Regions from separate parts of the Cryobacterium sp. MP_3.1 genome, predicted to be linked through region 2. Evidence: riboswitches for the same ligand, from Rfam matches in the RefSeq annotation. Region 2 holds a riboswitch; each other region holds the start of a gene.

Region 1 (9,786 bases), on a different contig from region 2:
CGGATACGCGACCCTCACGACGGCGTGGGGCGATTCGGCCGATGCCGTCGTCGCCACCCCCAAGACCCGATTCGGCTGGCAGGCCGCCGCCGGCACCGACCCTGTCGTGACGCTCGACGACGTCACGACGGGCCGTGCGGGAGCCAAGATCGGCCGGGTCACGGTGGATGCGTTCGGTGAGAGCGTCTCGTCGACGTTGGAACTCGACACCAGTCTGACCGACCCGGGTCCGGGCTGGCGCCTGCTGCACCCGGTCCCCGTGGTCAGCGCCCTCGTCGCCAGCTGGTAGTCAGCGGTTCGGCGTCAGCGGTTCGGCGTCAGCGGTTCGGCGTCAGCGGTTCGGCGTGACCGGTTCGGCGTGACCGGTTCAGACCGGAGCGTCGTCCGATTCGACGGGATCGCTGTCCGACGAGTCGAAGGCGTAACGCACGTGCAGCTTGCCCTGCACCTCTCGGCTGTCGACCTCGTCGTACCAGAACAGCGATTCCATGCTGTCGACGGCGGCGACCATGCTGATCCGGGCGTCATGCTTGCCGTGCAGGAGCACCCGGCTGTCGGTCTGGCCCTCGAGGGGGCCGTCGATGAATTCCACGGTGTACTCGGTGTTCTCACTCTGCGGGGTAGTCATGACCCCAACTTACTGCTCAGGCCCGGTTTTCGCCTCAGGCGCCGCCGGAGCGTCCGCGCCCGGCGGGGTGCCCGTGAGACTGACGCCGGCCGATAGTTGGGGCCGCTCCCGGGCTCGGTAGGACTCCCAGTCGTGCTGCCACTGGTCCCAGTGCGCCTCGAACCCGCCGCCGTCGCGGGCCAACGCCCGCCGCTTGCGGATGCCGTCGTCGGCATCCAGCCACACCCTGACGTCGCTCAGGGACGCATGCGCCCGGGCCAGGGCACCGCAGCCCTCGATCACGAGCGGCCGGTCGGGGTCGACGCTATGCCATTCGGCCGGGACCGCCGCCGCCCAGTCGTACCGCTGCCAGGCGGCCGGCCGGCCGGCGTGCCGGGCGCCGAGCACCAGCCGGCCGACGTGGTCGATGGCGGCGTCCAGCCCGCCCCAGCCCGGGTAGATGTCATCGAGGCGCACCAGTGTCGGCGCCACCGGTCCCGGCCAGGCGGCCAGCACGGCGTCGGCGAGGGTGCTCTTGCCCGCGCCGCTGGGACCGTCGATGAGGATCACGGCCCGGTCGCCGACTGGATTGCGGTTCAGCGCCCTGACGGCGGCGAGCACCGGTGCGACCAGGTCAGGCGAGCACAAAATGCCACGTCCCCGCCAGAACGGCTGCCGAGATCGCCGCGGCGGCGATGGCAGCCCCGATGAGGACGACCAGTGTGTCGCGCACGCCGAAGACCGACTCCCTGGCCCAGGTGCGCGGTTCGTCGCTGCCGAAACCCCGGGCCTCCATGGCCGTGGCGAGTTTGCTGCCCCGTCGCACCGAAAGAACCAGCAGAGCGAAGGCGAGTCCGCCGAACCGGCGGGCGCGGCCGCGCAGGCCGCCGCCGTCGCCCACCCCGCGGGCCCGCCTGGCCAGGGCCAGGGAGTGCCAGTCGTCGATGAACATGCCCACCAGGCGCAGCCCGGCCAGGGCGCCGAGCACGAACCGGGCCGGCAGGCGCAGCACCTGCGCGAGGCCGTCGCCGAGGTCGGTGGGATCGGTGGTGGCCAACAGCACGATCCCGGGGATGCCGATGGCCAGGATCCGCAACCCGATCGCCAGGGCCAGGGCCACGGACCCCTCGGTCACCGATACGAAGCCGGCGCTGAACAGCATGGCGCCGGAGTCCTGTCCGTAGAGCACGGTGGTGAGCACGGCGAAGGGAACGGCGATCCACACCGGTGCGGTGCGAAGCCAGAACTGGCGGGCGCTCAGCCCGCACCAGGCCAGCAGCACAGCCTCGAGTGCGAGGGCGACCGCGGCCGAGACCCAATCGATGGACAGCATCAGGGCGCAGCTGATCAGCAGCGCCACGGCGAGTTTGGCGACCGGGTTCACTCCGGCGATCGCACTGGGCCGGATCTCCGGCGTCATCAGGCTCACGACGCCTCCCTTCCGGCGGGCGCGCGCAGCCCGGCGGTCACGCTACGGCCACTCGCCGGCCCGGTTCCCGGCACCAGGGTGAGGCGCGCATCCGCCAGCGCGGCCACGAACTGCTCATCGTGCGTGACCGCCAGGACGGCGGTGCCGGTGTCCAGCAGTTCGGCGAGGAGGCGCACCAGCTCGGCCCAGGTGCGGGAGTCCTGCCCGAAGGTGGGTTCGTCGAGCACGAGCAGCCGCGGCCGGGTCGCCAGCACCGTCGCCACGGACAGCCGACGCTTCTCGCCGCCGGACAGAGTGAACGGGTTGGCGTCGGCGAGGTGGTCCAGCCGCAGTCTGTGCAGCAGCGCGTCCACTCGCTCCGTTTGCTCGGCCCCGGCCAGACCGAGGGCGCGGGGGCCGATGGTGAGCTCGGCACGCACGCTCCCGGCGAGGAACTGGTGCTCGGGGTCCTGGAAGACGGTACCGATGCGCGCCAGCAGGTCGCGGGAACGCCATCGGTGCGGGAGCGGCCCGAGTCCCGCGGCGAGGGCATCCGTTGCGGTCAACCGCCCGCCGGCGGGGGCGAGAAGCCCGGCCAGGGTGAGCGCGAGAGTCGACTTGCCGGTGCCGTTGGGTCCGGTGAGAGCCGTGGCCGTGCCGGCGTGCAGGGCGAGGTCGAGGCCCTGTGCGACGACGACGGCCTGTCTGCGGGCGAACGGCACCCGTCCGACGGCGAGGTCATCGGCGCTGAGCAGGACCTCCGCGCCGGGAGCGTGGGAGCGGGGGCGCCGGTCGGGCGTCGCGGGTGGGAACCGGGGTATCCACACTCCGGCGGTGGCGAGCCGTTCCCCTTCGGCGCTGAGTACGCTGTCGGTGGGTCCGTCGGCGAGAATGCCCCCGGCCGGGTCGAGCACCACGATGCGGTCCACGACGTGCTCCCAGACCGCGACGCGGTGCTCGATCACGATGAGGGTCGCACCCGACGCCTCCACGGAGCGCAGCACGGCGTCGCGCACCTCGACGACACCGTCAGGGTCGAGGTTGGCGGTGGGTTCGTCCAGCAGCACCAGGCCCGGGCGCATGGCCAGCACCCCGGCCAGGGCCAGGCGCTGCTTCTGGCCGCCGCTGAGCGCGCTGGTCGGGTGGCGCAGAGGCAGGTCCAGGCCCACGTCAGCGAGGGCCTGACCGACTCGCGGCCAGATTTCGGCGCGCGGAACGGCGAGGTTCTCACAGCCGAAGGCGACGTCGTCGCCCACCCTGGCGAGCACGACCTGGGAGTCCGGGTCCTGTAGCACCAGGCCCACCCGGCCGCGGGACGCGCTGGGGCGGCGGCCGTCGATGAGGAGTTCGCCGGTCTCGTCGCCGTCCTCGTCATCGCCGAGCACACCGGCGAGAGCGTGCATCAGTGTGCTCTTGCCGGCGCCGCTGGGTCCGAGCACGAGCACCCGCTCCCCCGGGCGGATGTCGAGATCGAGCCCGGAGACCGCCGGGCGGGACCGGCCGGCGTGCCGCCAGCCCCAGCCGGAGGCCGTGACCCTGGCGCCTGTCACGGCCGGGCCTCGGCGACGCGGAGCGGGCATCCGGTGCGGGTCACCGGGCGGGCTGGGTGTCGACCCGGTCGGTCCGGCCCGATTCGCGACCGGCGGCGAACCTGCTCAGCGCGCCGGTGCGGGCGAGTCCGCGCACTGCCAGCCAGGACAGCAGCCCCGCGAGCACTGTGCCGGAGACGACGGCGGAAACCAGGTAGACGATCTTGGGCCCGATGTCGAGGGCCGCGTAGCTGGTGAAGGTGGTGTCGAGCAGACCCACGGCGATGCCGGCGCCGGCGCCGGCCAGGAGGGCGACGCCCAGGCGCCAGTTGGCGTACACGAACAGGGCCAGCACGATCTCCGCGCCCAGCCCCTCGACGACACCCCAGATCAGGGTGGAGAAGCCCCACTGGGTGCCGATGAGCATCGAGACGACGGCGGCGACGACCTCGGTGTAGACGGCCGCACCGGGCTTGCGGATGATGAGCCCGCCGAGCACCCCGGCGAACAGCCAGCCGCCGGCCAGGAGCCCTTCGAGCCCGGGGGTGAAGGCCAGGAGCGCGCTCAGCGGCGACCAGGCCAGGCCCCATGCCCAGAAGATCACGCCGCTGGCGACGCCGATGACGCTGGCCACGACGATGTCGACGACCCGCCATTTCAGCACCCGCGGTTTACGCGACGTGGCGGGAGTGGCGGCGGACGAAGTCCTGGAAGACTGGGTGTTGATTGACGCGTGCACTGTACGTGCCCTTTCCGTAGAGGAATACTGGGCACGGGATTGAGAAGCCTCCCTGCGCTGGCATGATCCAGATCAGGTTCGACGGTCGAAGCTGAAGTAGCTTCCTCTCAGCCCGGTTCACCGGACTCCCGTGTTCAGCTTCGAGTATAGAACTCCCCGGGCGCATCCGGGCACTGCACGTCGTCGCGCGACATTTTCTGCGCGCGACGATCTCGCTGCGGGTGCTAGCGCTTGAGCGCGCGGATGATCCGCGCGATGGCCTTGCCGGCGACCCAGACGAAGGGGATGCCGACGGCCAGCAGCGAAATCACATTCGGTTCGAAGCGGGCCGCTCCGCCGGACTTCACGTATGCGCCGATCGGGATGGCCATGCCACCGCCGCCACCGCCGGCCGCCGCGGACTCGTCACCTTCGCCGCCACCGCCGAAGCCGTACTGCACCAGGGCCACCGGAACGATGGTGACGCCCTCGATCTGCACGGGGTCTCCGTAAGCCGACCTGACGCCGATGGATCGTGCGTTTTCTGCGAGCTTCAAGGCGAGATTAGTCATGGTGAGAGGCTACTCCCCCTCCCCCTGCGGCGTCGCGGCGTTCGGTGTTCCGAACGGATGCACATCGCGCTTCGGAGCGCTCCCGCCGCCCAGCTGCGAGGCCGGCCGCACGATCCCCCGACCGAACCGGGCGGTGACGGTGTCCACGGCCAGTTCGGCTTCCCGCCAGTCGTCGTCATCGTCCCACAGTCCCATGCCGGCGCCGTCGCCGGAGCCGAGTTGCTCGGCCCGCACCCCGATCAGGCGCACCCGGATTCCGCGGGCGGCGAGCACGTCGAAGCTCGCGGCGACCTCCTCGTAGATCCGCCGGCCCACGTTGGTGGGCTCGGCCAGGGTGCGCGACCGGGTCACCGTGCTGAAGTCGGCGTAGCGGAGCTTGAGCACCACGGTGCGCGCGACGAGGCCGTTGCCGCGCAGCTTGGCGGCCACCGCATCCGCTTGGCGGAGGAGTTCGCTGCGCAACCGGGCGACATCGGTGACGTCATGCTCGAAGGTCACCTCGTGGCCGACGCTTTTCTCCTCGCGTTCGAGGTTGATCGTGCGCGGGTCGATGCCCCAGGACAAATCGTGCAATTTGTGCGCACTGGCGACGCCGACGGCACGCTGCAGCATCTCGAGGGGGGCGTGCGCGATATCCCTCACGTGCCGCAGCCCGAGCCCCAGCAGCGTCTGTTCGGTGCTGGCGCCCACACCCCAGAGGGCGCCGACGGGCAGCGGATGCAGGAAAGCGATGGTGTCCTCCGCGGGGATCACCAGCAGCCCGTCGGGCTTGGCCCGTCCGGAGGCGAGCTTGGCCACGAATTTGGTTGACGCGGCGCCGACCGAGCAGGTGAGTCCGGTCTCGGCGAACACGCGGGCGCGGATCTCCCGCCCGATCTCGGCGGGTGAACCGTGCACACGCCGGGCGCCCGCGACATCCAGGAACGCCTCGTCGATACTGAGCGGCTCGACCATCGGCGTCATGTCGGTGAAGATGCCCATCACCTGGCGGGACACCTCCACGTACCGGCCCATGTGCGGCTCGAGCACGATGGCGGCCGGGCAGCGGCGCAGGGCGATGGCCATCGGCATGGCCGAATTGGCGCCGTACTTGCGGGCGACGTAATTGGCTGCGGTCACCACGGACCGACCGGAGCGGTGGCCGATGACGACGGGCAGGTGCACGAGTTCGGGGTGGTCGAGCAACTCGACGGACGCAAAGAACGCATCCATGTCGATGTGCAGCATGGTGGCGGTTGTGTCGTCGACGTCGGCGCCGGTGGTCTGCCGGTCGCTGCCATCCTGCCTGCTCACGCCGCACCACACCCTTCTGCCGCTCGGGCCGGAATCAACTCGAAGCTACCTTCGAGAGTACAGGCAGAGGGGGTCGGCATCGAGCTAGAAACCGCCGAAATCTCCACCGCCGCCGAAGTCGCCGAATCCGCCGGAGTCACCACCGAAACCGCCGCCGGAGTCACCACCGAAATCGCCGCCGGAATCGCCGGAGTCCGCCGTGGTCTCGGCGCCCGGGTCGGTGCCGCCGTCACCGGCCGCATCCCCCTCGCCGCCCATATCGGGCAGGAACGCACCCACCAGTGCCGAGCCGACGACGTAGCCGGCCACGGTACCGAGCAGGGAGGCGCCGAGCATGCTGCCGAAGCCGGGGCCCTGCCGGCCGCCGGCCTGGTCGCCGCCGAAGACCCGGTCCAGGGTGCCCGGCTGGCGGAGTTCGGCCCGGGTGGCGGACCTAGCCAGGGTGGCCGGTTCGGCGTTCGCCGGGCGCTCACCCTCCATCGCGTTCTCGGTCAGCTGCTGGAAGAGCAGGTCGCGCTGCTCGTCGGTGAGCTTGCTGAACGCTTCGGTGTGCACCTGTTCGATGGTCTCCGGCGGTGCGGTGCGCAAGAGGTACCGGTAGCGTTCCACGGCGATCTCGTCGTCGGTGCGCTGCGGGGCCGGCGCGGTGCGGGCCGGCTCCGGTTGTTCGGGTCGGCCCAGGAGGCGATCGAGAAATCCCATGAGTCTGCTCCTTCGCTTTGGTGTCAGCCTAGGCGGCACCCGCCCGGACCGACAGGACCGTCGCCAGCGACTCCAGCGCTTTCACAGGGTCGGGACCGGCCGGGATGAGGACAACGCTCGTGGCTCCGGCGGCGTGCAGCTCATCGATGCGGCGGCGAGCGGATGCGGCGGTGCCGACCACCGCGAGCTGATCGACCCAGCTCTCGGGCATCGCCGCCGCGAAGTCAGCCCGGCTGGCGCTGGCCGAGCGCAGGGCGGCGAACTCCTCCGCGAAGGGCAGCACCGTGATGTGCGGGGCCCAATCGGGGTCGCCGATCCACTCCAGAGCCGGGCGCACCAGATTGCGGGCCACGACGGGGTCCTCGTCGACGGCGGCCGCGTTGTAGGCCACTACGTGGCGGGCATCCGACGGGGGCCGGAGGCCGGGGAACCCGAAGCCCTCCGGCGGAGCGTCGCGGCCGGCATCGAGGGCACCGATCGCGGCAGCGAGGTACTCGGGGGTGACGGGCTCGGCCAGCACCACCCCGTCGGCGCAGGCGCCGGCCAGTCGCAGGGACTTCGGTCCGCGCACGCCCGCGAGGATCGGCGGCACCGTGGACGGCGGACCGGCCAAGGCCACGGCATCCGCCTGGACGTAGCGGCCGGCCGTCGTGATGGAGGCCCCGCGCAGCAGGGCACGCATGAGGTCGATGTTCTCGGCGAGCATGGCCAGGGGGCTGGTCGGCCAGCTGCCGGTCTGCCGCATCCAGACGGGCATGCCATGCCCGATGCCCACCTGCAGTCGACCCGGGAAAAGTTCGGCGAGGGTGGCGATCTCGAGGGTCGCGAAGCCGGGGTTCCGGGCCGCGGCGGGCAGGATCCCGATTCCCACAACTATGGTCGTGGTGGCGGCCAGAACCACCGCAGCTTGGGCGATGCCGCCGCGGAAGAAGCAGTCCTCCACCACCCAGATCTCGGTGAAACCCAGTTCCTCGGCGCGGCGCGCGTAAGCCACGAACTGCGCCGCGGGCAGGTCTCGCGGCAGCATGACCGCGATGGAACCCGGGGCATTGGAAGCTGGCATGTGGACCTCGTCGCGGTAGGGCCGAGGACAGAGCCCGGCGGTGTTCTCTGTCGAACCTAGCTTCTACGGCGGAACTTCTCGCACTGGCGGGGAGATTTCCGGCGGACCCGGAATGCCCGAGCGCCCAACGTCGTTGCACCCAGCACGGACTTTCCCCTCTGGGCGGATGCCGCACGACAATCAACGAAGTGAGCCCACTGTGCCTGAAAAGACTCTGTCCGAAAATGCTGTGCTTGACACCACGTCCGCCAGCGCAGCTCCGGCGATCGACTGGTACACCCTGCAGAAACAGGCGCACCGTGAATTCGGCCGGCGCATTGCAGCCGTGGACGACTGGAACGCTCCGACGCCCGACAAGGAGTGGACCGTCGATGATCTGGTGCGCCACGTCGTTCGGGAGCAGCAGTGGATCCCGCCGCTCCTGGCCGGGCTGACCCTGGACCAGGCCCGGCGCCGCGTCGACCCGCTCGGGGACGACCTCGTTTCCGAGTGGCACACGCACTCCGCACTGGCCACCGCGGCGTGGCAGGCGGCGTCGCCGGATGCGTCGGTGCAGCTCTCCTACGACACCGTCACGGTGCTGGACTACCTGCGCGAGCAGGTCTCCGACGTGACGATTCACTCCTGGGACCTGGCCAGGGCGACGGCGGCCGACGAGATCCTGGACTCTGCTCTGATCGAGGCGGTCTGGACGGTGTTCGAGCCGCAGCGGGATGCGCTGGAGGCCAGTGGCCTTTTCGATTCCCCGGTTCCGATGCCCGAGGACGCACCGCTGCAGTCCCGGCTGCTGGCCCTCACCGGCCGCGACGACCGCCGCTGAGCGCCGCCCCGTCCGCCCGCGCCGACCAACTGTTGCTCGTTCGGACAAGTGCGCCCGGCACACCGGGACCAGTTGTCCGCACCGGCAACAGTTGCCGCGCGGGGCCTGGCGCTAGGCGACGGTGGTGCCGAACAGCAGGCCGAGCAGGTAGGTGACCCCGGCGGCTCCGAAGCCGATCACCAGCTGACGCAGCGCACGCTTCAGCGGCGGACCACCGGAGAGCAGTCCGACGACGGCGCCGGTGGCCAGCAACGCGAGGCCCACGAGGACCGCGGCGACGACGATCGCAGCGACGCCCTGCATGCCGAACAGGTACGGCAGCACCGGAAGCAGGGCCCCGGAGGCGAAGAAGCAGAAGCTGGAGATCGCGGCGCCCATGCCGGTGCCGATGGCTTCGTGCTCGTCGACCAGTGCGGCGGTCGAGCCGTCGAGCCGGCTCACGTCGAGCGCACCGGTGGCGACGGCCACGGTGCGCAGCACCTCACGGGCGTGCACCTCGGCGTCTTCGGGCGTCATGCCCTGGGCCCGGTACACGAGGGTCAGTTCGTTGGCGGCCTCGTCCAGGTGTGAGAGCACGCTGCGCGTGGCCGGGTTCGGGGTGGACGCCTCGAGAAGCTCGCGTTGGGACCGCACCGACACGTACTCCCCCGCACCCATCGACAGGGCTCCGGCCAGCAGGCCGGCGATGCCGGTGAAGAGGATGGTCGCGGTGGGCACCCCGGTCGCCCCGATACCCAGCACCAGGGCAAGGTTGCTCACCAGACCGTCGTTGACGCCGAAGACCGCGGCCCTGAAGGTGCCGGACAGCCGCTGGCGGCCGCGGGCGGCCAGGCCTCGCACGACCTCCTCGTGGATACGCTCGTCTGCGGCCATGGCGCTGGTGGCGTCGGCATCCCCGTCGTAGGGCGACCGGGCCTCGGCGCGTTGGGCGAGAGCGAGCACGAAGACGGAGCCGAACCGGCGGGCCAGCAGGCCCAGCACCCGGGTGCGCAGCGCACCCTTCCGGGGCGCTCCGACCCGCTCGCCGAGCAGGTCGCGCCAGTGCGCCTCGTGCCGGCCCTCTGCCTCGGCGAG
Region 2 (9,786 bases):
GCCGAGATGGTGCAGAAGGTTCTCGTGGTGACCGCCGACCCCGCTGCCGCCGCGCCGCTCGAGGCGCTGGGCGCCCAGATCGTTCCCGAGCTGCCGCACCCATCCGCCTCGGATGCCGGGACGGGCGCTTGTGCGGCAACTCGCAAGACCGGCGCTGCCGAGTTGCCGCAGAACAGCCCCTCGGGACCCGCGAAGGGGAACTGTGCGGCACCTCGCGACCCGCTCAACGCGGCCATCGGCGAGGGCATCCGGGTGGCGCACGAGCAATACCCGCTCTGCAGCGTCGCGGTGCTCACCGGAGACCTGCCCGCGCTCACCGTCGCTGACGTCGAGTCGACCCTCACCGCCGCAGCCGCCCATGACCTGGCCATGGTCGCCGACGAGGAGGGCACCGGCACCACCACGTTGCTCGCCCGCGCCGGCATCACGCTCACGCCCCGGTTCGGGCCCGGCTCCCGTGCCGCGCACGAGGCGGCCGGCCACGTGCCGCTCGAGCTGCCCGCCACGGCGTCGATCCGCCGCGACGTCGACACCGTCGACAACCTTGCCGAGGTGCTGCGCCGCGGTGTCGGTGCGCACACCAGCGCCCTCATCGCCCGCTCGCAGCAGGAGTCCGGCTAGCAGCACGGCGCACCGGAACGCGGCGCCGGCTGTGGGCTGAACGCCGGGGCAGCCGCAGCCCGGAGGTCGTCGCCGTTGCGCTAACGTGCAGACATGGGGACCACCGCGCACCTGATCAGCCCGCTAATCGCCGCGCGGTTTGCCCTGACGGTTATGCTCGCGGCGGTCGCGGTCGCCGCGACGGCCGTCCTGATGATCGCCCTCAGCAGGGACGCGGCGATGGGGGAGGCCTGGGCGGCGGTCGCCGGTGCCTATCCCAGCCAGGCAGCGATCGCCGTTCTCGCCGGCACCGTCACACTCACCCTGCTTCTGGTGTTCTCGCCGACGACCGGTCGCTGGGGCCTGGGCGGGCGCAGCGTGCTCGCCGGATACGCAGGAGTGGCCTCAGCGGCGCTGTCACTGCTGCTCGTGGCCGAGTGGATTCCCGGTGAACCGGGCGCTGCCGGCGGTCCCGCGGTCCTCGCCGCCGCGATCCTCGGCTTCACCCTGGCCGGTGGCCCGCTCTGGATCGGCCTCATCGCGGTGCTCCTCGGGCGTACGGCGCTCCTCCCTCGGGGCATCGGGACGCAGCGACTGTCCGCTTCGGAGCGTTCACGATTCGGTGCCGTCCTCATCGCGGCCGGCCTCTGTCTGGCCGCTATCGCCACCTCCGGCGCGTACCTCGTTGCGGTGCACGGCGGCCTGGACTATGCCTGCGCCGTGGAGGGGCCGTTCTCTCCCCTCGCCGAGCTGTCGGAGCGCGCCGGCGTCGTCACCGGCAGCTTCTCCTGGTGGCCGCTCGGCCGGAGCTGCACCTGGGCCGCGGCCGGCGGAGGCACGGTCCTCGCCACCTCGGGCTGGAGTCACACGGTGCTCGTCCTGGCTTCGCTCGGGCTCGCCGCGGCGGGCATCGCCCTGCGAACAACCCGGGCGGGTCAGACGGATGCGCCGGCCGAGCCGACCTCGGCCGAACTCGGTACGTAAGGGCGGAGAAATTCGAGAAACGCCGGGTTGCGCAGGCTCGCGCGGCGGCGTTTCCCGAAAAAGTCCGCCCCGACCTGCGGTCCAGGAGGGGGGTCAGTGCGCGGCGGGAGTCGCCGGCCGCACCGAGGACGCCAGTGCCGCGAGCACGTCGGCCGGGGTGGCCGCCATCTCGATCGAGGAGCGGAACGAGGGCTTCATCAGGCTGCGGGACAGCTGGGCGAGCACCTTGAGGTGCTCGGTGCCGGCGGCGGCCTCGGGCACGGCGATCATGAAGATCAGGTGCGCGGGGGCCTCGTCCAGCGAGTTCCAGTCAACGCCGTCCCGGCTGCGCGCGAACGCGAGCACCGGGGAGGTGGCGCCGTCGGACTTGGCGTGCGGAATCGCGATGCCCTCGCCGATGCCGGTCGTGCTGATCAGCTCACGGTCCCTGGCCGCCTGCACGACGGCGTCGACGTCGAGCACCCGCCCGGTGGTCTGCATCAGACCGGCCAGACGACGGATGACCGCGTCCCGGTCGGTCTCGTCGATGTCGAGCACGATGGTGCGTTCGTCGATGTAGTCGAGCACGGTCTTCGGGGCGGGGGCCACCGGCTCGGCGGTAGCAGGCGCGGCACGAACCGGCGCCGCAGCCACGGGCGGCACCGCACCCGGCGCGGCAACCGGCACAGCGGCATCCGCAGCGGCACCGGCGACCGCAACCGCGGCAGCATCCGCCGGCACGACCTTGCGCACCGAGATGCCGATCAGCAGCACCGACACCAGAGCGGTGACGGCCACACCGGAGAGAATCGCGACGAAGTACATCGGCACGCCGCTCACGGCACCGAAGACGGCCACGATCGGGCCGCCGTGCGGCACGGCGTTGGTGACCCCGGCGATCGCGGCGATGGCACCGGCGACGGCGCCACCGAGCACGTTCGCGGGGATGACCTGCAGCGGGCGGGCCGCCGCGAGCGGGATGGCGCCCTCGGTGATGCCGAAGAAGCCCATGAACAGCGCGGCGATGCCGGCCTCGCGTTCCACCGGGGTGAAGAACCGGCGACGGATGACCGTGGCCAGCCCCATGCCCAGCGGCGGCACGGCGATGGCCGCGGCGACCATGCCCATCGGGCCCGGGTTGCCGGAGGCGATCAGCGCGGAACCGAACAGGAACGCTGTCTTGTTGATCGGGCCGCCCATGTCGAACGCGACCATCGCGCCCAGGATCAGGCCGAGCACGACGACGCTGCCGCCGTCGAGGCTGGAGAGGAAGTCGGTCATCGAGGAGAACACCCAGGCGATCGGCTGGCCGAGGGCGAGCACGAACAGTCCGCCGACGACGAGGGTGGTGATCACGGGGATGACCAGGATCGGCATGATCGGCTTGATGAAGCGGTGCACGGGGATCTTCTTGATGCCCAGCGCCACGAAGCCCACCAGGAAACCGGTGACGATGCCGCCGATGAAACCGGCACCCGATTCGGAGTTGTAGAAGGAGCCGGTCGTGGCGATCCAACCGCAGATCATGCCGGGTGCGAGCCCGGGCCGGTCGGCGATCGCGTAGGCGATGAAGCCGGAGAGGATCGGCACCATCAGGGTGAAGCCGAGCACGCCGATCTGGTTGATGGTGAACCAGAAGCTGTCCTCGGGGATCACGAGTCCCTGCGGGGTGGCCTCGCCGCCGATCGACAGCGAGATCGCGATGAGAAGCCCGCCGACGACGACGAACGGGATCATGTACGACACGCCGTTCATCAGCGCGCGGTAGATGAAACCGCCGATGTCGCGTTTCCCGGCGCTCGCCGGGGCATCCGTGGTCACGGCGGCGCGGCCGGTGGGGGCGGCGGCCAGCGCCTCGGCGATCAGCGCGGCCGGGCGGTGGATGCCGTCGGAGACGCGGGTGGAGACGATGCGCTTGCCCCCGAAGCGGGACAGGTCGATCTGGGTGTCGGCGGCGACGACGACAGCGTCGGCGCGGTCGATGTCGGCCTGACTGAAGGTGCCTTCGACTCCGACGGACCCGTGCGTCTCGACCCGGATCTCGTAGCCGAGTTCGGTGGCGGCCGCGTCGAGTTTCTCGGCAGCCATGTAGGTGTGGGCGATGCCCGTTGGGCAGGCCGTGATCGCCAGGATCAACACCGTGGGCGGCGCGATGGTGGTGTCGGTCGGGGTGTCAGGCATGGTGCGGTGTCCTTCCAGGACGACGCCGACGACCGGTGGCCCGTCGGCCATGGAGCGCGTGCTCACCCGGTGAAGAATGCAGCAGCCTGTCCAGCGTACAGTTCGGCGCCCGGTGCATTCGAGAGTCTTTCGGCCCTGCCGGCCGCTAGGGTGGGACGCGACACGGGGTGCCTCCGCCGGATGCGGACGCTGAGATCCAAACCCGTCGAACCTGACTAGTTAGCACTAGCGAAGGGATGTCGCCATGAACGTTCACGCCGCCGAATCACGCGGGGATGCCGACCCGGATCTGCGGCCGGAGCCGGGCCGCACCGAACCGTTCAGCAGGCTGCTCTGGGCCGACATCGCCGAAACCCGCACCGCCATCGATGCGTTGCCCTTCATCGCGGAACTCGGCGACGGCAGCCTGTCCGCCGGCCACTTCGCCTACTACCTGGCCCAGGATGCCCTCTACCTCGCCGCGTACTCCCGGGTGCTGGCGCAGGCGAGCGTCCTGGCGCCCACCCCCGCCGAACGGGAATTCTGGGCTACCGGCGCCGCCAACTGCATCGAGGTGGAACTCGAGCTGCACCGCACCTGGCTGACCGGCCATGACACGCGCCCGGCGCCCGGCCCGGTGACCCGGTCCTACGTCGACCACCTGGTCGCGGTCAGCGCGGCAGGCAACTATGCGGTGCTGCTGGCCGCGGTCCTGCCCTGCTACTGGCTCTACGCGGATGTCGGCGAGCGCCTGCACGCCGGCTTCACGGCGAGCCGGCGCGATGCGGCGCATCCGTACGCCGACTGGCTGGAGACCTACGCCGACGAGGGGTTCGCGGCCGCGACCCGGCAGGCAATCCTGCTCACCGACACCGCGGCGGCCACCGCGACGGCCGTCGACCGGGCGCTCATGCGCGCCGTGTTCGCGCGGTCGGCGGCCCTCGAGTTGCTCTTCTTCGACGCGCCCCAGCTGCACGCGCCGGGGTAGCAGACCACAACCATCCGCACCCGCGGATGCATGACTCCTGCGATTCCCAGCCGCCGACCGGCGATCGCCCCGGAATGACGAGGCGGTCGGCCACGCCGGCGGAATCGAGCACGAGTTGTGCCTCGGCGGCGCCGGATCAGGTCAGCGCCACGGTGCGGAAGCCCACGTTGCCGGCCGCGGAATCCGCGGTGTTGGAGGCCCGAGCGGAGTTGCGATACCGGTTGCAATAGGAGTCGTGGCAGAGGTACGAGCCGCCGCGCATCGAACGCTGCTCGCCCGTCGCCGGGCCGGCCGGATTCTCGGCGGGGGAGTGCGCGTAATAGCCCTCCGCCCACCAGTCGGCGCACCACTCCCAGACGTTGCCCACGCTCTGCCAGAGGCCGTAGCCGTTCGGCGCGAACTCCCGCACCGGGGCGGTGCTGAGCCAGCCATCGGCCAGGGTGTTCACCGCGGGAAACCGGCCCTGCCAGATGTTGCAGCGCTGCCCTTCCTCCCACTCGTCGCCCCACGGGTAGCGCCGGCCGGCCAGCCCGCCGCGCGACGCGCACTCCCACTCGGCCTCGGTCGGCAGCCGTCGCCCCGCCCAGGCGCAGTAGGCCAGCGCGTCGTTCCAGCTCACCTGCACCACCGAATGCTCGGCCAGCCCGTCGAGCGACGAACGGGGGCCGGCCGGATGCGCCCAGTCCGCGCCGCGCACCCCCAGCCACCAGGGTGTCTGCGGGGGTTGGCCGACCACGTCATCGATGTCGGCCTGCAACGCGAGGTGGAACACCGCGGAGTAGCCGAACAACTCCGACTCGGTGCGATACCCGGTATCGGCCACGAACCGGGCGAAGGCGGCGTTGGTGACCGTCGTCGTGTCAATGGAGAAGGCATCCAGCCGCACTTCGTGCACGGGGGTCTCGCCGTCGCCGGGATTGCCCGCGCCGTCGGCGTCGCCCATGGCGAAGACCTGCGCCGGCACCAGCGCCTGGTCGAGGTGATGCCGGACGAGTGAGCCGGGAGCGGCCGGTGCCGGGGGGAGCTGGGACATGGCTGTGCCCGGGGGTGCCTCCGCATCGTCTACGCCCACGGCCAGCCGGGCCTGGCGTATCACCTCGTGTGCGGGCGCGCAGCACCCGTGCTCATCCGTCGTCACGCGCAGACCCTAGCGCTCCTCCGTCGCCGCGACCACCCTGCCGGCGGGACCAGGCTCGCCTCTCCTGATGGCGACTCACGGCATCTGGCGAGCAGAAGCTGGCGCCCGATCAGGGGCAGGGGGTACCGCCAGATTGGACGGTGGCCCATACTGGGCTCCATGGTTCCCCGCTCCGCCCCGAGTTATCGCACGCTCGCCTCGATCAGCAGGATCACTTTGCTCCTGCACCTGCAGCGTCGCGGAACCATGACCGTCGGCGACCTCGCCGAGGCGGCCGGGCTGCATCCCAACACCGCCAGAGAACATCTGCAGCGCCTGGTCGACGATGGTTTCATCACCTGCCAGCCGGAGACCCGCGAGACCAAGGGTCGCCCCCGCATGCTCTACAGCGCGGCGGCCGGTTCCGCCGAGCCCGGTTCGGTGCGCGCGGCCAAGGCCGAAGCCGCACAGCGCCGCGGTGACCTCGTGCGGAGGCTCCTGCCCCTCGAAACCGTCGACACCTCCCCGCGCCAGTGCCAGATGGACGCGCTCGACGACCACCTCGACGCCAGCGGCTTCGATTCCGACCACGACTCTGACGGCACCCACGTGCACCTGCACGATTGTCCGTACAGCGAGATGGTGAAGCTGCACCCCGAGGTGTGCACTGTGCACTTCGGCCTGATCAAGACGCTGCTCGAACAGACGGATGGCCCGCTGCGGGCCGACCGGCTGCATCCGTTGGTCGGGCCGGACATCTGCACCCTCGACCTGCTCGAGCGGGTCCTGGAGCCGGCCGCGGCGGTGCCGCCTGTGGTCATTTACGCTCCCGCTGATTATTAACGGCGTTTCCCGGTTGTAGCGGTCTTCCGCACTCGGGAGACTTGCGCAGAGGGCATCGCTGACCGTGGCGACGCCGGCAGCGCTAGGAGATCCCCGTGAAATCAGTCAAGAATTCTGTCTTTTCACGAAATGGCCGAGCCGGGGCCACATCCGCCAAACCCGGCAGCGACGGCCCCATCACCGACTCAATCCTCAACCTCGGCCGGTTCCTGCGCCGCGGTGAAACCTCCCCAGACCTGCGTTCGTTGTTCCTCGAGGGCGGCCGCGACGCCGACTCGTTCTACCGTGACCGCTGGACCCACGACAAGGAGGTGCGGTCCACCCACGGCGTGAACTGCACAGGCTCCTGTTCCTGGAAGGTGTACGTCAAAGACGGCATCATCACCTGGGAGACCCAGCAGACCGACTACCCCTCCGTGGGTCCGGACTCGCCAGAGTACGAACCCCGCGGCTGCCCCCGCGGCGCCGCGTTCAGCTGGTACACCTACTCGCCCAACCGGGTGCGCTACCCCTACGTGCGCGGTGTACTGCTCGAGCTGTACCGCGCGGCCAAGGCCCGCACCGGCGACCCGGTGCTCGCCTGGGCCGAGGTCACCGGCAACCCGGAGAGCGCCACGGCGTACAAGAGTGCCCGCGGGCAGGGTGGCCTGGTGCGCGCCAGCTGGGACGAGGCCGCCGAGATCGTCGCCGCCGCCCAGGTGCACACCATCAAGAACTACGGACCCGACCGGATCGCCGGCTTCTCGCCGATCCCCGCCATGTCGATCGTCTCCCATGGAGTGGGCAACCGGTTCATCACCCTGCTCGGCGGCACCATGCTCTCGTTCTACGACTGGTACGCCGACCTGCCCGTCGCCTCCCCGCAGGTGTTCGGCGACCAGACGGATGTGCCCGAATCCGCCGACTGGTGGAACTCCAGCTATCTGATCATGTGGGGCTCGAACGTCCCGGTGACCCGCACCCCCGACGCGCACTTCATGGTCGAAGCCCGCTACCGCGGTCAGAAAGTTATCACCGTCTCGCCTGACTACGCCGACAACTCCAAGTTCGCCGACGAGTGGCTGGCCGTGCACCCCGGCACCGACGGCGCCCTGGCCCTGGCCATGGGCCACGTCGTGCTCAAGGAATTCCTCGTCGACCGGCGCACCCCGCAGTTCGTGGACTACATGAAGAAGTTCAGCGACTCCGCCTACCTGATCACCCTCACTCCGCGCGGCGACGCCTACGTGCCCGGTAAGTTCCTCACCGCGGATGCCCTGCCCGACACGGCCTCCACCGTCGCCAGCGCCACCTTCAAGCCCGTGCTGCTCGACCAGGTCGGCCACGCGGTCGTGCCCAACGGCTCACTCGGCCACCGGTTCAGCGAAACCGACGCCGGCAAGTGGAACCTCGACCTGGAGGGCGTCGACCCGCTGCTCTCCATCGCCGACAGCCCCGACCACGACGGCCGGAGCGCCGCCATCGACATGCCCCGCTTCGACGTCTCCGCCCTCACCGGCGAAGAGGGCGAGGAGCACACCGGCGGCGCCGGCGTCATCCGCCGCGGCGTGCCCGTGCGAATGGTGGCCGGCCAGCTGGTCACCACGGTCTTCGACCTGCTGCTGGCCCAGTACGGCGTCAGCCGCGACGAACTGAACCTGCCCGGCGTCTGGCCCACCGGCTACGACGACGCCTCCTCGCCCGGCACCCCCGCCTGGCAGGAGGAGATCACCTCCGTGCCGGCGCAGGCCGCGGCCCGGATCGGCCGGGAGTTCGCGCAGAACGCCGAAGACTCCGGCGGCCGCTCGATGATCCTGATGGGCGCAGGCACCAACCACTGGTTCCACTCCGACACCATTTACCGCGCCTTCCTCGCGCTGACCACCATGACCGGCTGCCAGGGCGTGAACGGTGGCGGGTGGGCGCACTATGTGGGTCAGGAGAAGGTGCGCCCGGTCACCGGCCAGGCGCAGTACGCCTTCGGCCTGGACTGGGTACGCCCGCCGCGCGCCATGATCGGCACCGCATTCTGGTATCTCGCCACCGACCAGTGGCGTTACGACGGCCTCAGCGCCGACACCCTCGCCAGCCCGTTGGCCACCGGCACCTTCACCGGACGCACCACGGCGGACTGCCTGGTCGAATCGGCCAAACGCGGCTGGATGCCCAGCTACCCCACCTTCAACCGCAACTCGCTCGACATCGTCGACGACGCCGATGCGGCCGGGGTCGCCCCGGCCCAGTACGTGGTCGATTCACTCAAGGACGGCAGCCTCGGCTACGCCTGCGAAGACCCGGATGCGCCGGAGAACTTCCCCCGGGTGCTCGTCGTCTGGCGGGCCAACATCCTCGGCTCCTCCGGCAAGGGCAACGAGTACTTCCTCAAGCACCTGCTCGGCGCCCAGAGCGCGGTGCGCGCCCCGGAATCCCCGGAGGAGAAGCGCCCGCACACCATGAAGTGGCATGAGTCGGCCCCGGAGGGCAAGCTCGACCTGATGGTCACCAGCGACTTCCGGATGACGTCCACAACCATCTACAGCGACGTGGTGTTGCCGCCGGCCACCTGGTACGAGAAGCACGACCTGTCCACCACCGACATGCACCCGTTCATCCACTCGTTCAACCCGGCTATCGACCCGCCGTTCCAGTCCAAGACCGACTTCGACATCTTCCACCTGCTGGCCCAGAAAGTGTCCGAGTTCTCCGAGAAACACCTCGGTGTGCGCCGCGACCTCGTTGCCACGCCGCTGATGCACGACACCCCCGACGCCATGGCCACCCCGCACGGCATCGTGGTGGAGAACCCCGACCTGATTCCCGGCATCACCATGCCGCGGCTGGTCGTGGTGGAACGTGACTACCCGGCCTTCGCCGCGCAGCTCGGCTCCCTCGGCCCGCTCACCGCCAAGCTCGGCATGACCATCAAGGGCGTCAAATACGACCCCGACAAGGAAATCGAGTACCTCGGCACCAAGAACGGTCTCGTCGAGTCCGGACCGGCGGCCGGCCGGCCGAAGCTGGCCACCGACATCCACGCCTGCGAGATGGTGCTCGCCTTCTCCGGAACCACCAACGGGCGCCTCGGCACCCAGGGTTTCCGGCAGCTCGAGGAGCGCACCGGGCAGAAGCTCGCCCA
Region 3 (9,786 bases), on a different contig from region 2:
AACGGGTTCTGGCGGCCGCGACGGCGCTGGGCTACGACCGGGGCACGTCGTCGCGCGGCCGGCCCAGCACCCTGGACACGCGATTGATCGAGCTCGTGCTCGGCTCCTTCGACGATGCCTGGACCGACGAGGTCACGGCGGGTGCGCGGCGCAGCGCCTTCGAGCACGGCTACGACCTCGTGCTCACCCTCGAGCGGGACGACCCCGCCGACGACTGGCCCGCGCGGGTCGCCACCCGCCGGCCGTCCGGGGTGATCCTGGGCCTCATCCGGCCCACCCGTCGGCAACTCACCGAGCTGCGCGGGCTGAGGATCCCGCTGGTGCTGTTGGACCCGCGGTCCGACCCCAACGGCGAGCTGGCCAGCGTGGGCACGACCGACCACCAGGGCGGTTACGACGCCGGCGCGCACCTGGCCGCCACGGGCCTCGGCCGCTTCGCCGTGATCACGGGCACCCCGCGGTTCAGGTTCGGTAAGGCTCGCGAGGAGGGCTTCCGCCGCGCGATCGCCGAGCACGCGCCCGGCGCCCCGGTCACGCGCCTGGATGTGGGCTGGGACGGCGCTGGTCTCAGCACCGCGATCCCCGACCTGTTCTCCGGTGACCGTACCCCTGTAGGCATCTTCGCCTGCAACGATGCCATGGCCCTGGCGGTGTACCCCGCGGCCCGGCGGGCCGGGCTGCGCATTCCCGCGGACATCAGCGTGATCGGCTTCGACGACGAACCGCGCTCCATTGTGGCGTCGCCTCCGCTGACCAGCGTGCACCAGCCGCTGGGGGCGATGGCCGCCCGCGCGGTGGCCCTCGTGCACGAAATGCGCGCCCGCGGCGGGGAGCACTTCGACAGGATCGAGCTGCCGACCCGGCTCGTGGTACGCCAGTCCACCCTCGCCGCCCCTCCGCGAACTGTGAGTTAAGCCCCGAAAACCTCGGGTTTTCGGTGCTTAAGCCACGGCTCGCGGGCCGGTAATTTGGGGGGATGGAGATACGCGAGGCCCGCGAGGGCGACTGGGGCGCGATGTGGCCCTTTGTGCGGGACGTTGTGGCGGCCGGCGAGACCTATTGCTGGCCGCGGGACACCAGCGAGGCCGACGCTCGGGCGTGGTGGCTGGGCAAGCCCGGCGGCCGGGTCTTCGTGGCCGAGGACCACGGCCGGGTGCTCGGCACCGCCGAGCTGCACCCCAACCAGCCGGCGGCGGGAAGTCACGTCTGCAACGCCGGCTTCATGGTGGCCCCGCAGGCGGCCGGTCGAGGGATCGGCCGGGCCCTGGCCGAGCATGTCCTCGAGCAGGCCGCGAATGCGGGGTTCCGCGCGATGCAGTTCAACGCCGTGGTGGAGACCAACCACAACGCCGTGAGCCTCTGGCAGAATCTGGGCTTCAGCATCCTCACCACGGTGCCCGGCGCCTTCCGGCATCCGGTGCACGGCTACGTGGGCCTGCACGTGATGCACAGATCGCTGCTGCCCCCGCAGTCGCCCTGACAACTGCCCGAACATCCGTCGCCCATTGTTCACCCCACGGCCCTAGGGTGAACGCATGACCGAGACACTCGACGGCAACGGCGCCGCCCACGCCGCCACGGCCCGCACTCCCGCCCGCGCCGCCGTCGTAGCCTGGAGCCTGTGGGACTGGGGCTCGGCCGCTTTCAACGCCGTGGTCACCACGTTCGTCTTCTCGGTCTACCTCACCGGCTCGTCATTCGGCGACGAGGGCGACGTCGCCGCCCAGCTCGGCTGGGCACTCGCGATCGCCGGGTTCCTGATCGCCGTGCTCGCCCCGGTCACCGGCGCCCGCTCGGACTCCTCCGGCCGGCGCAAGTTCTGGCTCGGCGTGAACACCTTCATCGTGGTTGGCCTCACCGCCGGCATGTTCTTCGTGCTGCCCACTCCGGAGTACCTGCTGCTCGGCCTGGTGCTGCTGGCCGCCGGCAATGTGTTCTTCGAGCTCGCCGGGGTCAGCTACAACGCCATGCTCGCGCAGGTCTCGACGCCACGCACCATCGGCAAGGTGAGCGGTTTCGGCTGGGGCATGGGCTACATCGGTGGCATCGTGCTGCTGCTGATCGTCTACTTCGGCTTCATCAGCCCCGAGGTGGGCCTGTTCGGCGTCACCAGTGAAGACGGGCTGGCGGTGCGGGTGACGATGCTCATCGCCGCCGCATGGTTCGGCCTGTTCGCGCTGCCGCTGCTGTTGCGGGTGCCCGAATACCGGGCGCCGGATGCCGCGAAGCGCGCCAAGGTCGGCTTCTTCCAGTCCTACGTCGAACTGGGCCGCGACGTGGCCAAGCTCTGGAAGACCAACCGCCAGGTCGTCTACTTCCTGTTCGCCAGCGCCATCTTCCGTGACGGCCTGGCCGGCGTCTTCACCTTCGGCGGGGTACTTGCCGCGTCGGCGTTCGGCTTCTCCCCCGGCGAGGTGATCATCTTCGCGATCGCCGCGAACGTGGTGGCCGGAGTCGCCACCATCAGCGTGGGAGTGCTCGACGACAGGCTGGGCGCCAAGCCCGTCATCGTCACCGCCCTGGTGGGCCTCATCGTCAGCGGCAGCCTGGTGTTCCTGCTGCACGACGGCGGCCAGATCGTCTTCTGGACCGCCGGCCTGGCCCTGTGCCTGTTCGTGGGGCCCGCCCAGTCGGCCAGCCGCACCTTCCTGGCCCGGATCATCCCGGCCGGCCGGGAGGGCGAGGTGTTCGGCATGTACGCCACCACCGGTCGTGCCGCCAGCTTCCTGGCCCCCACGGCGTTCGCACTGGCCGTGACCATTTTCGGCGAAACCTACTGGGGCATCCTGGGCATCGTGCTGGTGCTTGTCATCGGCTTGCTGTTGTTGCTGCCGGTCAAGGCCCGGCAGAACCAGATGGGCTGAGCCCTCCCGGCGGTGGCTCCGGATGCGTTCCGGCCGCCGCCCAGAGCGCGTGGAAGTGGTTGATCGGGCCGTGCCCGCCGCCCACCTCGAGCCGGTCGGCGGAGGCCACGCTGTCGCTGAGCCAGGCCTTCGTCTCGGTCAACGCCCGCGGCCAGTCCCGGTGCCGGGCCGCCAGCGTGGCCAGGGCCGACGACATCGAACAGCCGGTGCCGTGGGTGTTCACGGTGTTGATGCGCGGCGCGGAGACCTGCACGATGCGGGCCCGCCCTGGCTCGGTGCCGGCCGCGTCGACGAGGGCATCCGGGCAGGCCGGACCGGCCAGGTGGCCGCCCTTGACCAGCACCCGGGTGCCGCAGGCGCGGGAGAGCCGCTCGCCCTGCTCGAGGGCCGCTGCCCAGTCGGCGGCCTCGGGTTCGTTCACGAGCACGGCCAGCTCGGGCAGGTTCGGGGTGACCAGGTGCACCAGCGGCACCAGGGCGCGGAGCGCGGCCTCGGCGGACGCGTCGAGCAGCCGGTCGCCGCTGGTGGCGATCATCACCGGGTCGAGCACGATCACGGATGGCCGCACCCGGGCCAGCCACGCGGCCACGGTCTCGATGAGGTCGGCCTGGCCGAGCATGCCGATCTTCACGGCGTCGATGGTGACGTCGTCGCTGACCGCGTCGAGCTGTTCCACGAGGAAGGACACCGGTGGGATGTGCACCGAACGCACCCCGCGGGTGTTCTGGGCGACGAGCGCGGTGACCACGGCCATGCCGTAACCGCCGTTGGCGGCGATGCTCTTGAGGTCGGCCTGAATCCCGGCGCCGCCGGTGGGGTCGGTGCCGGCGATGCTGAGCACCCGGGGGATCTCCCTCGGCCCGGTCATCGGGTCCACTCCCGGTGCAGGGCGCTGGCGGCGGCACGGGCATCCGGAGCGGCGCAGACGGCCGACACCACGGCCACCCCGGCGGCCCCGGCCCGGCGCAACGGCCAGACATCCGCGAGCCCGATGCCGCCGATCGCGACGCAGGGCAGCGCACTCGTGGCGGCCAGCGCGGCGAAGCCGGGCACCCCGAGCACGGGCGGATGGTCGGGTTTGGTGCTGGTGGCCCGGATGACGCCGACGCCCAGGTAGTCCACGGTGCCGGCGGGCAGCGCGAAGACCCTGTCGAGCTCGGCCGGGGTGTTGGCGGTGATGCCCACAATCGCGTCGGAGCCGACCCTGTCGCGCACTCTGGCCACGGCTTCGTCGCCCTGGCCCACGTGCAGGCCGTGCACGGCGGCGCGCTCGGCGAGCGCCCGCAGGTACACGTCGACCCTGTCGTTGACGACCACGGTGGCGCGGTCACCGACCGCGTCGGCCACCTGCAGCAGCAGGCGCAGCACGTCGTCGTCCGACCCGGTCTTGTCGCGCACCTGCACGGTGGTGATGCCGCCGGCGACGGCGTCGATCACGGTTCTCAGCACGCCCCTGGCACCGCACAGGGCGGTGTCGGTGACGAGGTAGAGCGAGAGATCGCTCACGCCAGCCGCGCCCGGTCGATGACGGTGGCGCCGTCGAGGGAGTGCAGCCGGTCGAGGAAGTGCGCCGCGAAACTGCCCGGCCCGGCCGCGTCGGCGGCGGCGAGTTCGGCGGCGACGGTGTACAGCAGCGTGGCGGCGGCGGTCGCGGCGAGCGTTGCGCCGGGTTCGTCACGGTCGACGAGCGAGAGCACGGCGGCGGTCACCGCGCCGAGCGCGCATCCGCCGCCGGTGACCCGGGTGAGCAGCACGTGACCGTTGGCCACCCGGATGGTCTGCGAACCGTCGGTGATGAGGTCGACCGCGCCGGACACGGCTACGCTCGCTCCGGTGCTGCGGGCGAGCAGGGCGGCGGCGTCGGCGGCGCCCTCCGGCGAGTCGGTGGCGTCGACGCCTCGGCCGCCGGTGCCCAGCTGGGCCAGGGCGATGATCTCCGACGGGTTACCGCGGATGGCCGTGGGCCGGAAGTGCAGCAGCTCGCGAGCCAGCCCGGTGCGCACCGGCAGCACGCCGATCGCGACGGGGTCGAGCACCCAGGGGGTGCCGGCGGCGTGTGCGGCCGACGCGGCCTCGAGCATCGCACTGCGCTGCTCGGCGTGCGGGGTGCCCACGTTCACCAGCACTCCGGAGGCCACCCCGGCGAACGGTCCGGCCTCGGTGGGCACGTCCACCATCGCGGGCGCGGCTCCCAGGGCCAGCAGCACGTTGGCGGTGAAGTTGGTCACCACCGCGTTGGTGAGGCACTGTACGAGAGGTTGGCTCTCGCGCAGACGGCCGAGCAGATGGGCAGCATTCTCTGGTGTCAGACGGATGGTCATCCGGGACATCCCTTCGCTAGTACGAACTAGATCAGGTTCAACGGGTGTTTTCTCAGCCCCGGCCGTTTGGCAGGGCACCCCGTGTCACTACCGAAACCCTAGCGGCCGGATTGTTCACACCCGGACTAGTAGTCGAAATCGTCGACGGCGAACCACGGCACCGGCACCGCCGGGTCCAGAAGCGCGAGCGGATCCACCTCGAAGGTCTCCAGCACCACGCTGACGCCAGGTGACACGAGCGCCTCCACACCGACATCGCCGACGACGGGTAGCCTGACCATTCCGCCACCCTGCCGGACGGCGGCCGTGAGGGCTGCTACGAGCGCGGTCACGTCGCACGAGCTGCGCAATCGGAACAGGCGCTCGCCGACCGTGAGGGTGTGAGCCTGCATGACATCTCCCTCGGTGTAGATCTCACGCTAAGACCAAAGCGGCGACGTGTATACACGGTTGACAGCGCTGCGTCTTTGTCTTTGTCTGAAACCCTCCAGCGTTTACACCGGCGCACCCGGCACACTGGACCGATGACAACCACACTGCTGAACAAGGCCGAACTCCTCAACGCCCTGCACGTGCCCGGCACGCCACTGATCGTCACGAACGTGTGGGACGCGATCACCGCCAAGATCGTCTCCGAGACCCCGGGCGTGAAAGCCCTCGCCAGTGCCTCGCACTCGGTGTCCAACGTGCGCGGCCTGCCGGACGGCGAGGGCCTCACCGTCGACGAGGCCATCATCGCCGCCCGCATTATCACCGGAGCGACCGACCTGCCCGTCTCGGTCGACTTCGAGAAGGGCTACGCGGCGGATTCCGCGGGGGTCGCCCGCAACGTGCGCCGCCTGATCGAGGAGGCCGGGGCCGCCGGCATCAACATCGAAGACTCCGTGGGCGCCACCAAGGCGCCGCAGTTCGACATCCCCACCGCGGCCGCCCGGGTCGCCGCGGCGCGGGAGGGCGCCGAGGCGGCCGGGGTGCCGCTGGTGATCAACGCCCGCGTCGACACCCTCGCGGGCGGCGGCGAGTGGGCCGAGGCCGTTCAGCGTGCCAACGCCTATCTCGACGCCGGCGCCGACGTGATCTTCTTCCTCGGCCTGAGCGACGAAGACAAGGTCAAGCGCGCCCTCGACGAGGTGAACGGCCGCATCTCCGTGATCGGGAACCCCGGCGCCGTTCCCCTGGCCCGGCTGGCCGAACTCGGCGTCTCCAGGGTCAGCTTCGGCCCCGGTACCCTCGGCCTGGCCCTCGCCGCGTTGCAGCGCGCCGCCGCCCAGCTCACCGCGCTTGGCGATTACCCCGACGACCTCGGCTTCCCCTTCGAGCTCTAACCCGGCCTCAGCGTGGGCGGCTCGGTACGGTGGGGTCATGCCCAGCTTCGCGTCGCACGATGAGACCGTTCTGCACTACGACGTTCTGACCCCGGATGCGGCGGGCGCGCCTGAGCGCCCGCCGCTGGTCGTGCTGGCCGGCGGGCCGGCCCGGCATCCGGAGTACCTGGGCGATCTGGCCGGGCTCACCCGCCTGCGCACCCTCGTGGTGCTGCACCAGCGGGGCGTGGGGGCGTCGTCGCCATCGCCCACCGCGCCCGCCGCATCCTGGCCCGCCCTGGCCGACGACGTCGAGGCGCTCCGCCGGCACCTGGGGCTGGCCGAGATCGAGCTGCTCGGCCACTCGGCCGGCACCCGCGTCGCGCTCGCCTATGCGGCCCGCCACCCTCATCGGCTGGCGAGCCTGTGCCTGCTCACCCCGCCCGCGCAGTGGCTCGTGACCGTCCCCGACGACAGCTCGCACATCATCACGGGGCACCGCGCCGAGCCCTGGTACGCCGATTACGTCGCGCACCGGATCGCGGCGACGGCGGCGAAGACCGCCTCCGACCTGAACCACCTGTTCCCCTACCTCGCCCCGATCGCCTGGTCGCGGTGGACGGCCCAGGCCCGGGAGCACGAGGCGACCGGCGCCTGGCATCCCGCGGCGCAGGACCTGTTCTTCGCCGGGGCCGACCCGGCGGGCATCCTGATCGGCCTGGCGCAGGTGCACTGCCCGGTTCTGGTGGTCGCGGGCGCCGACGACGGCCTGACCGGGCTGGCCCCGGTGCTGGCCGTCGCGGACCTGTTCACGAACGGTCGTGCAGTGACCATCGCCGGCGCCGGGCACTACCCGTGGGTGGAGCAGCCGCAGGCGTTCACCGCGGCGCTGGCCGGTTTCTACCGGCGCCCGGCGGACACGGCCTAGACCCTCCGACGCCGGCCGCCGCGGGGCGCGGCCGTCAGAGCGGGGTGGGATCGAACAGCACGTGAGAGCGGCCCGTCACCGCGTCCTCGGCGACCCGGGCCCGCACCCCGTAGACGTCGCCGATGAGCTCGGGCGTGAGCACGTCTCGCGGGCTGCCCCCGGCGACCGCGCGTCCGTCCTGCAGGACAAGCACACTGTCGCAGAAGGTGGCCGCGAGATTCAGGTCGTGCAGGGCCACGATCGCGGTGACCGGCAGGTCGGCGACGAGGGCCAACAGCTCCAGCTGATGCCGGATGTCGAGGTGGTTGGTGGGCTCGTCGAGCAACAGCTCGGTCGGCTCCTGCGCGAGAGCCCGCGCGATGTGGGCGCGCTGGCGCTCCCCGCCCGACAACGTGCGCCAGAGTCGGTCCGCCTTGTCGGTCAGACCCACGTGCGCCAGTGCGCGGTCGATCGCCCGCGCATCGTCTGCGGTGTCCCCGCCGAAGAGCGACCGGTAAGGCGTGCGGCCCAGCCGCACGACGTCCCGTACCAGAATGTCCACCTCGGTCTCCGCGTGCTGCGTGACGGTCGCCACGGTTCGGGCGACGTGGCGGCGACGCACCGAGGTGAGGTCGGCCCCGTCGAGCGTGATCCTGCCGGTATCGGGTGCCGACACGCCCTGGAGGAGGCGCAACAGGGAGGATTTGCCGGAGCCGTTCGGGCCGAGCAGACCCACCGTCGAGCCGGGCAGCGGGCAGAGGGTCACGTCGTCGATCACGAGGGTGCCGCCTCGCCGCCAGCTCACGCGGTGCGCTTCGAGTGTCACGCCCTGCCCCTGCCCTTGTTCCGCAGCAGCAACAGCACGAACACGGGAACGCCCACGAGGGCGGTGCCCACGCCGACCGGCAGCGGGGTGGGGGCGAAGACGACGCGGGACGCGGCATCCACCCACACCATGAAGACAGCGCCGAGCACAATCGTGGCCGGGATGACCCTCGAGTGGCGCTGGCCGAAGAGCAGGCGGGCCGCGTGCGGCAGAACCAGGCCGACGAAGCCGATGGCGCCCGCGATGCTCACCAGGGTGGCGGTCAACAGGGCCGTGACGATCAACAGGATCAGCCGGGTGCGCCCGACGTGGATGCCGAGAGACGCGGCGACATCCTCACCGAACGCGAAGGCGTCGAGCGATCGCGCCCAGACCAGGCAGATCAGGGCGCCCACCGTGACCACGCCGGAGCTGAGGGCCACGTCGTCCCAGCGCATGCCTTCGAGCGAGCCGAGGAGCCAGAACATCACCCCACGGGTCTCGTCGGAGTCCGCGAAGGCGAACACGACCAGGGAGGTGAGCGCCGAGAACAGCTGGGTGCTCGCGACGCCGGCCAGGATGACCCCCGCCGTGCCGGCGGACGAGAACCGGGCGAGGAGCAGCACAAAGCCGAACGCGGCCAGGGCGCCGATGAACGCGCCGCCGGAGAGCCCGATGGCTCCGCCGCCGATGCCGAGAACCCCGACGAGCACCGCCCCCGTCGATGCCCCGGAGGACACCCCGAGCACGAACGGGTCGGCAAGCGGATTGCGCAGCAGCGACTGCAGGATGACCCCGCTCAGGCCGAGCCCGGCCCCGCACGCCGCTGCGACCAGGGCCCGCGGCAGCCGTTCCTGCCAGACGATCGCATCCTCCGAGACGCGCACCGGGATGTCGGTCAACGCTAGATGGTTCAACAGGATGTCGCGCACGTTGACGAGGGACACATCCGCGGGGCCGAGCGTGACGGCGACGCCCACCGAGAGCACGATCGCGACCAGGCCGAGCAGGCCGAGGGCCAGGGCGAGCACCGCGCGCGGCAGGGGCCGCCCGCGGGTCACCGAGGCGGCTTCAACGGTGCTCAGAGCGCGTCCTTGTGCTCGTCCCACCAGGCACGGATCTTCTCGAGGCCGTCGACGAAGCGGATGGACGGGTTCATCTCGGCGCCGTGCAGGGCGATGTAGCGCTGCTCCTGCACGACCTCGAGGTTCTTGGTGAGGGGGTCGCTCTCGAGGAATTGGATCTTCTCGTCGAGACGGTCGCCGGGGAAGCGGTCGCGCTGCAGATCGCCCAGGACGAGGATGTCCGGGTCGGCGTCGACGACGCTCTCCCAGCCAACGGCAGGCCAATCGTCGGCGGTGTCGGCAAAGACATTCGTCATGTTCGTGGTGCTGGCCAGGAGCGCCGCTGAGCCGAGGCCGCCGGCGATGTAGGGCGTCTTCGTGTCGGCGAACCAGAACATGACCGAGTGTCCGTCGAAGTCCAGGCCGTCGGAGGCCGCCGCGGCCCGCCCTTCGAGTTCGCTGACCAGCGCCTCGCCCCGGTCCGTCACGTCGAAGATCTCGGCCAGCTCGCGGATCTCCTG

What was found. Region 2 has a riboswitch for thiamine pyrophosphate ahead of RCH12_RS04190 (hypothetical protein). Riboswitches for the same ligand answer to the same signal wherever they lie in the genome.
Region 1: linked by a shared signal. The riboswitch ahead of RCH12_RS09215 (ECF transporter S component) and the one ahead of RCH12_RS04190 (hypothetical protein) in region 2 are both predicted to bind thiamine pyrophosphate.
Region 3: linked by a shared signal. The riboswitch ahead of thiM (hydroxyethylthiazole kinase) and the one ahead of RCH12_RS04190 (hypothetical protein) in region 2 are both predicted to bind thiamine pyrophosphate.

What each region holds. Positions count from the first base shown of each region.
Region 1 covers NZ_JAXCHV010000011.1:37,881-47,666, reverse strand. The annotation lists gene RCH12_RS09240 (D-alanyl-D-alanine carboxypeptidase family protein) at 1-289, shown strand, start outside; gene RCH12_RS09235 (hypothetical protein) at 368-628, opposite strand; gene RCH12_RS09230 (ATP-binding protein) at 638-1,255, opposite strand; gene RCH12_RS09225 (energy-coupling factor transporter transmembrane component T family protein) at 1,242-2,036, opposite strand; gene RCH12_RS09220 (ABC transporter ATP-binding protein) at 2,033-3,595, opposite strand; gene RCH12_RS09215 (ECF transporter S component) at 3,606-4,208, opposite strand; TPP riboswitch at 4,316-4,424, opposite strand; gene RCH12_RS09210 (hypothetical protein) at 4,508-4,834, opposite strand; gene dinB (DNA polymerase IV) at 4,844-6,127, opposite strand; gene RCH12_RS09200 (hypothetical protein) at 6,212-6,829, opposite strand; gene RCH12_RS09195 (LLM class flavin-dependent oxidoreductase) at 6,858-7,892, opposite strand; gene RCH12_RS09190 (TIGR03086 family metal-binding protein) at 8,122-8,712, shown strand; gene RCH12_RS09185 (VIT1/CCC1 transporter family protein) at 8,824-9,786, opposite strand, start outside.
Region 2 covers NZ_JAXCHV010000004.1:44,101-53,886, forward strand. The annotation lists gene RCH12_RS04175 (2-phospho-L-lactate guanylyltransferase) at 1-621, shown strand, start outside; gene RCH12_RS04180 (hypothetical protein) at 715-1,584, shown strand; gene RCH12_RS04185 (fructose-specific PTS transporter subunit EIIC) at 1,678-3,810, opposite strand; TPP riboswitch at 3,898-3,998, shown strand; gene RCH12_RS04190 (hypothetical protein) at 3,989-4,711, shown strand; gene RCH12_RS04195 (formylglycine-generating enzyme family protein) at 4,848-5,744, opposite strand; gene RCH12_RS04200 (helix-turn-helix transcriptional regulator) at 6,009-6,671, shown strand; gene RCH12_RS04205 (nitrate reductase subunit alpha) at 6,848-9,786, shown strand, end outside.
Region 3 covers NZ_JAXCHV010000026.1:6,174-15,959, reverse strand. The annotation lists gene RCH12_RS14410 (LacI family DNA-binding transcriptional regulator) at 1-914, shown strand, start outside; gene RCH12_RS14405 (GNAT family N-acetyltransferase) at 977-1,480, shown strand; gene RCH12_RS14400 (MFS transporter) at 1,536-2,864, shown strand; gene thiD (bifunctional hydroxymethylpyrimidine kinase/phosphomethylpyrimidine kinase) at 2,836-3,732, opposite strand; gene thiE (thiamine phosphate synthase) at 3,729-4,370, opposite strand; gene thiM (hydroxyethylthiazole kinase) at 4,367-5,185, opposite strand; TPP riboswitch at 5,177-5,277, opposite strand; gene RCH12_RS14380 (hypothetical protein) at 5,311-5,577, opposite strand; gene RCH12_RS14375 (isocitrate lyase/PEP mutase family protein) at 5,710-6,510, shown strand; gene RCH12_RS14370 (alpha/beta fold hydrolase) at 6,548-7,417, shown strand; gene RCH12_RS14365 (ABC transporter ATP-binding protein) at 7,452-8,222, opposite strand; gene RCH12_RS14360 (FecCD family ABC transporter permease) at 8,219-9,310, opposite strand; gene RCH12_RS14355 (ABC transporter substrate-binding protein) at 9,283-9,786, opposite strand, start outside.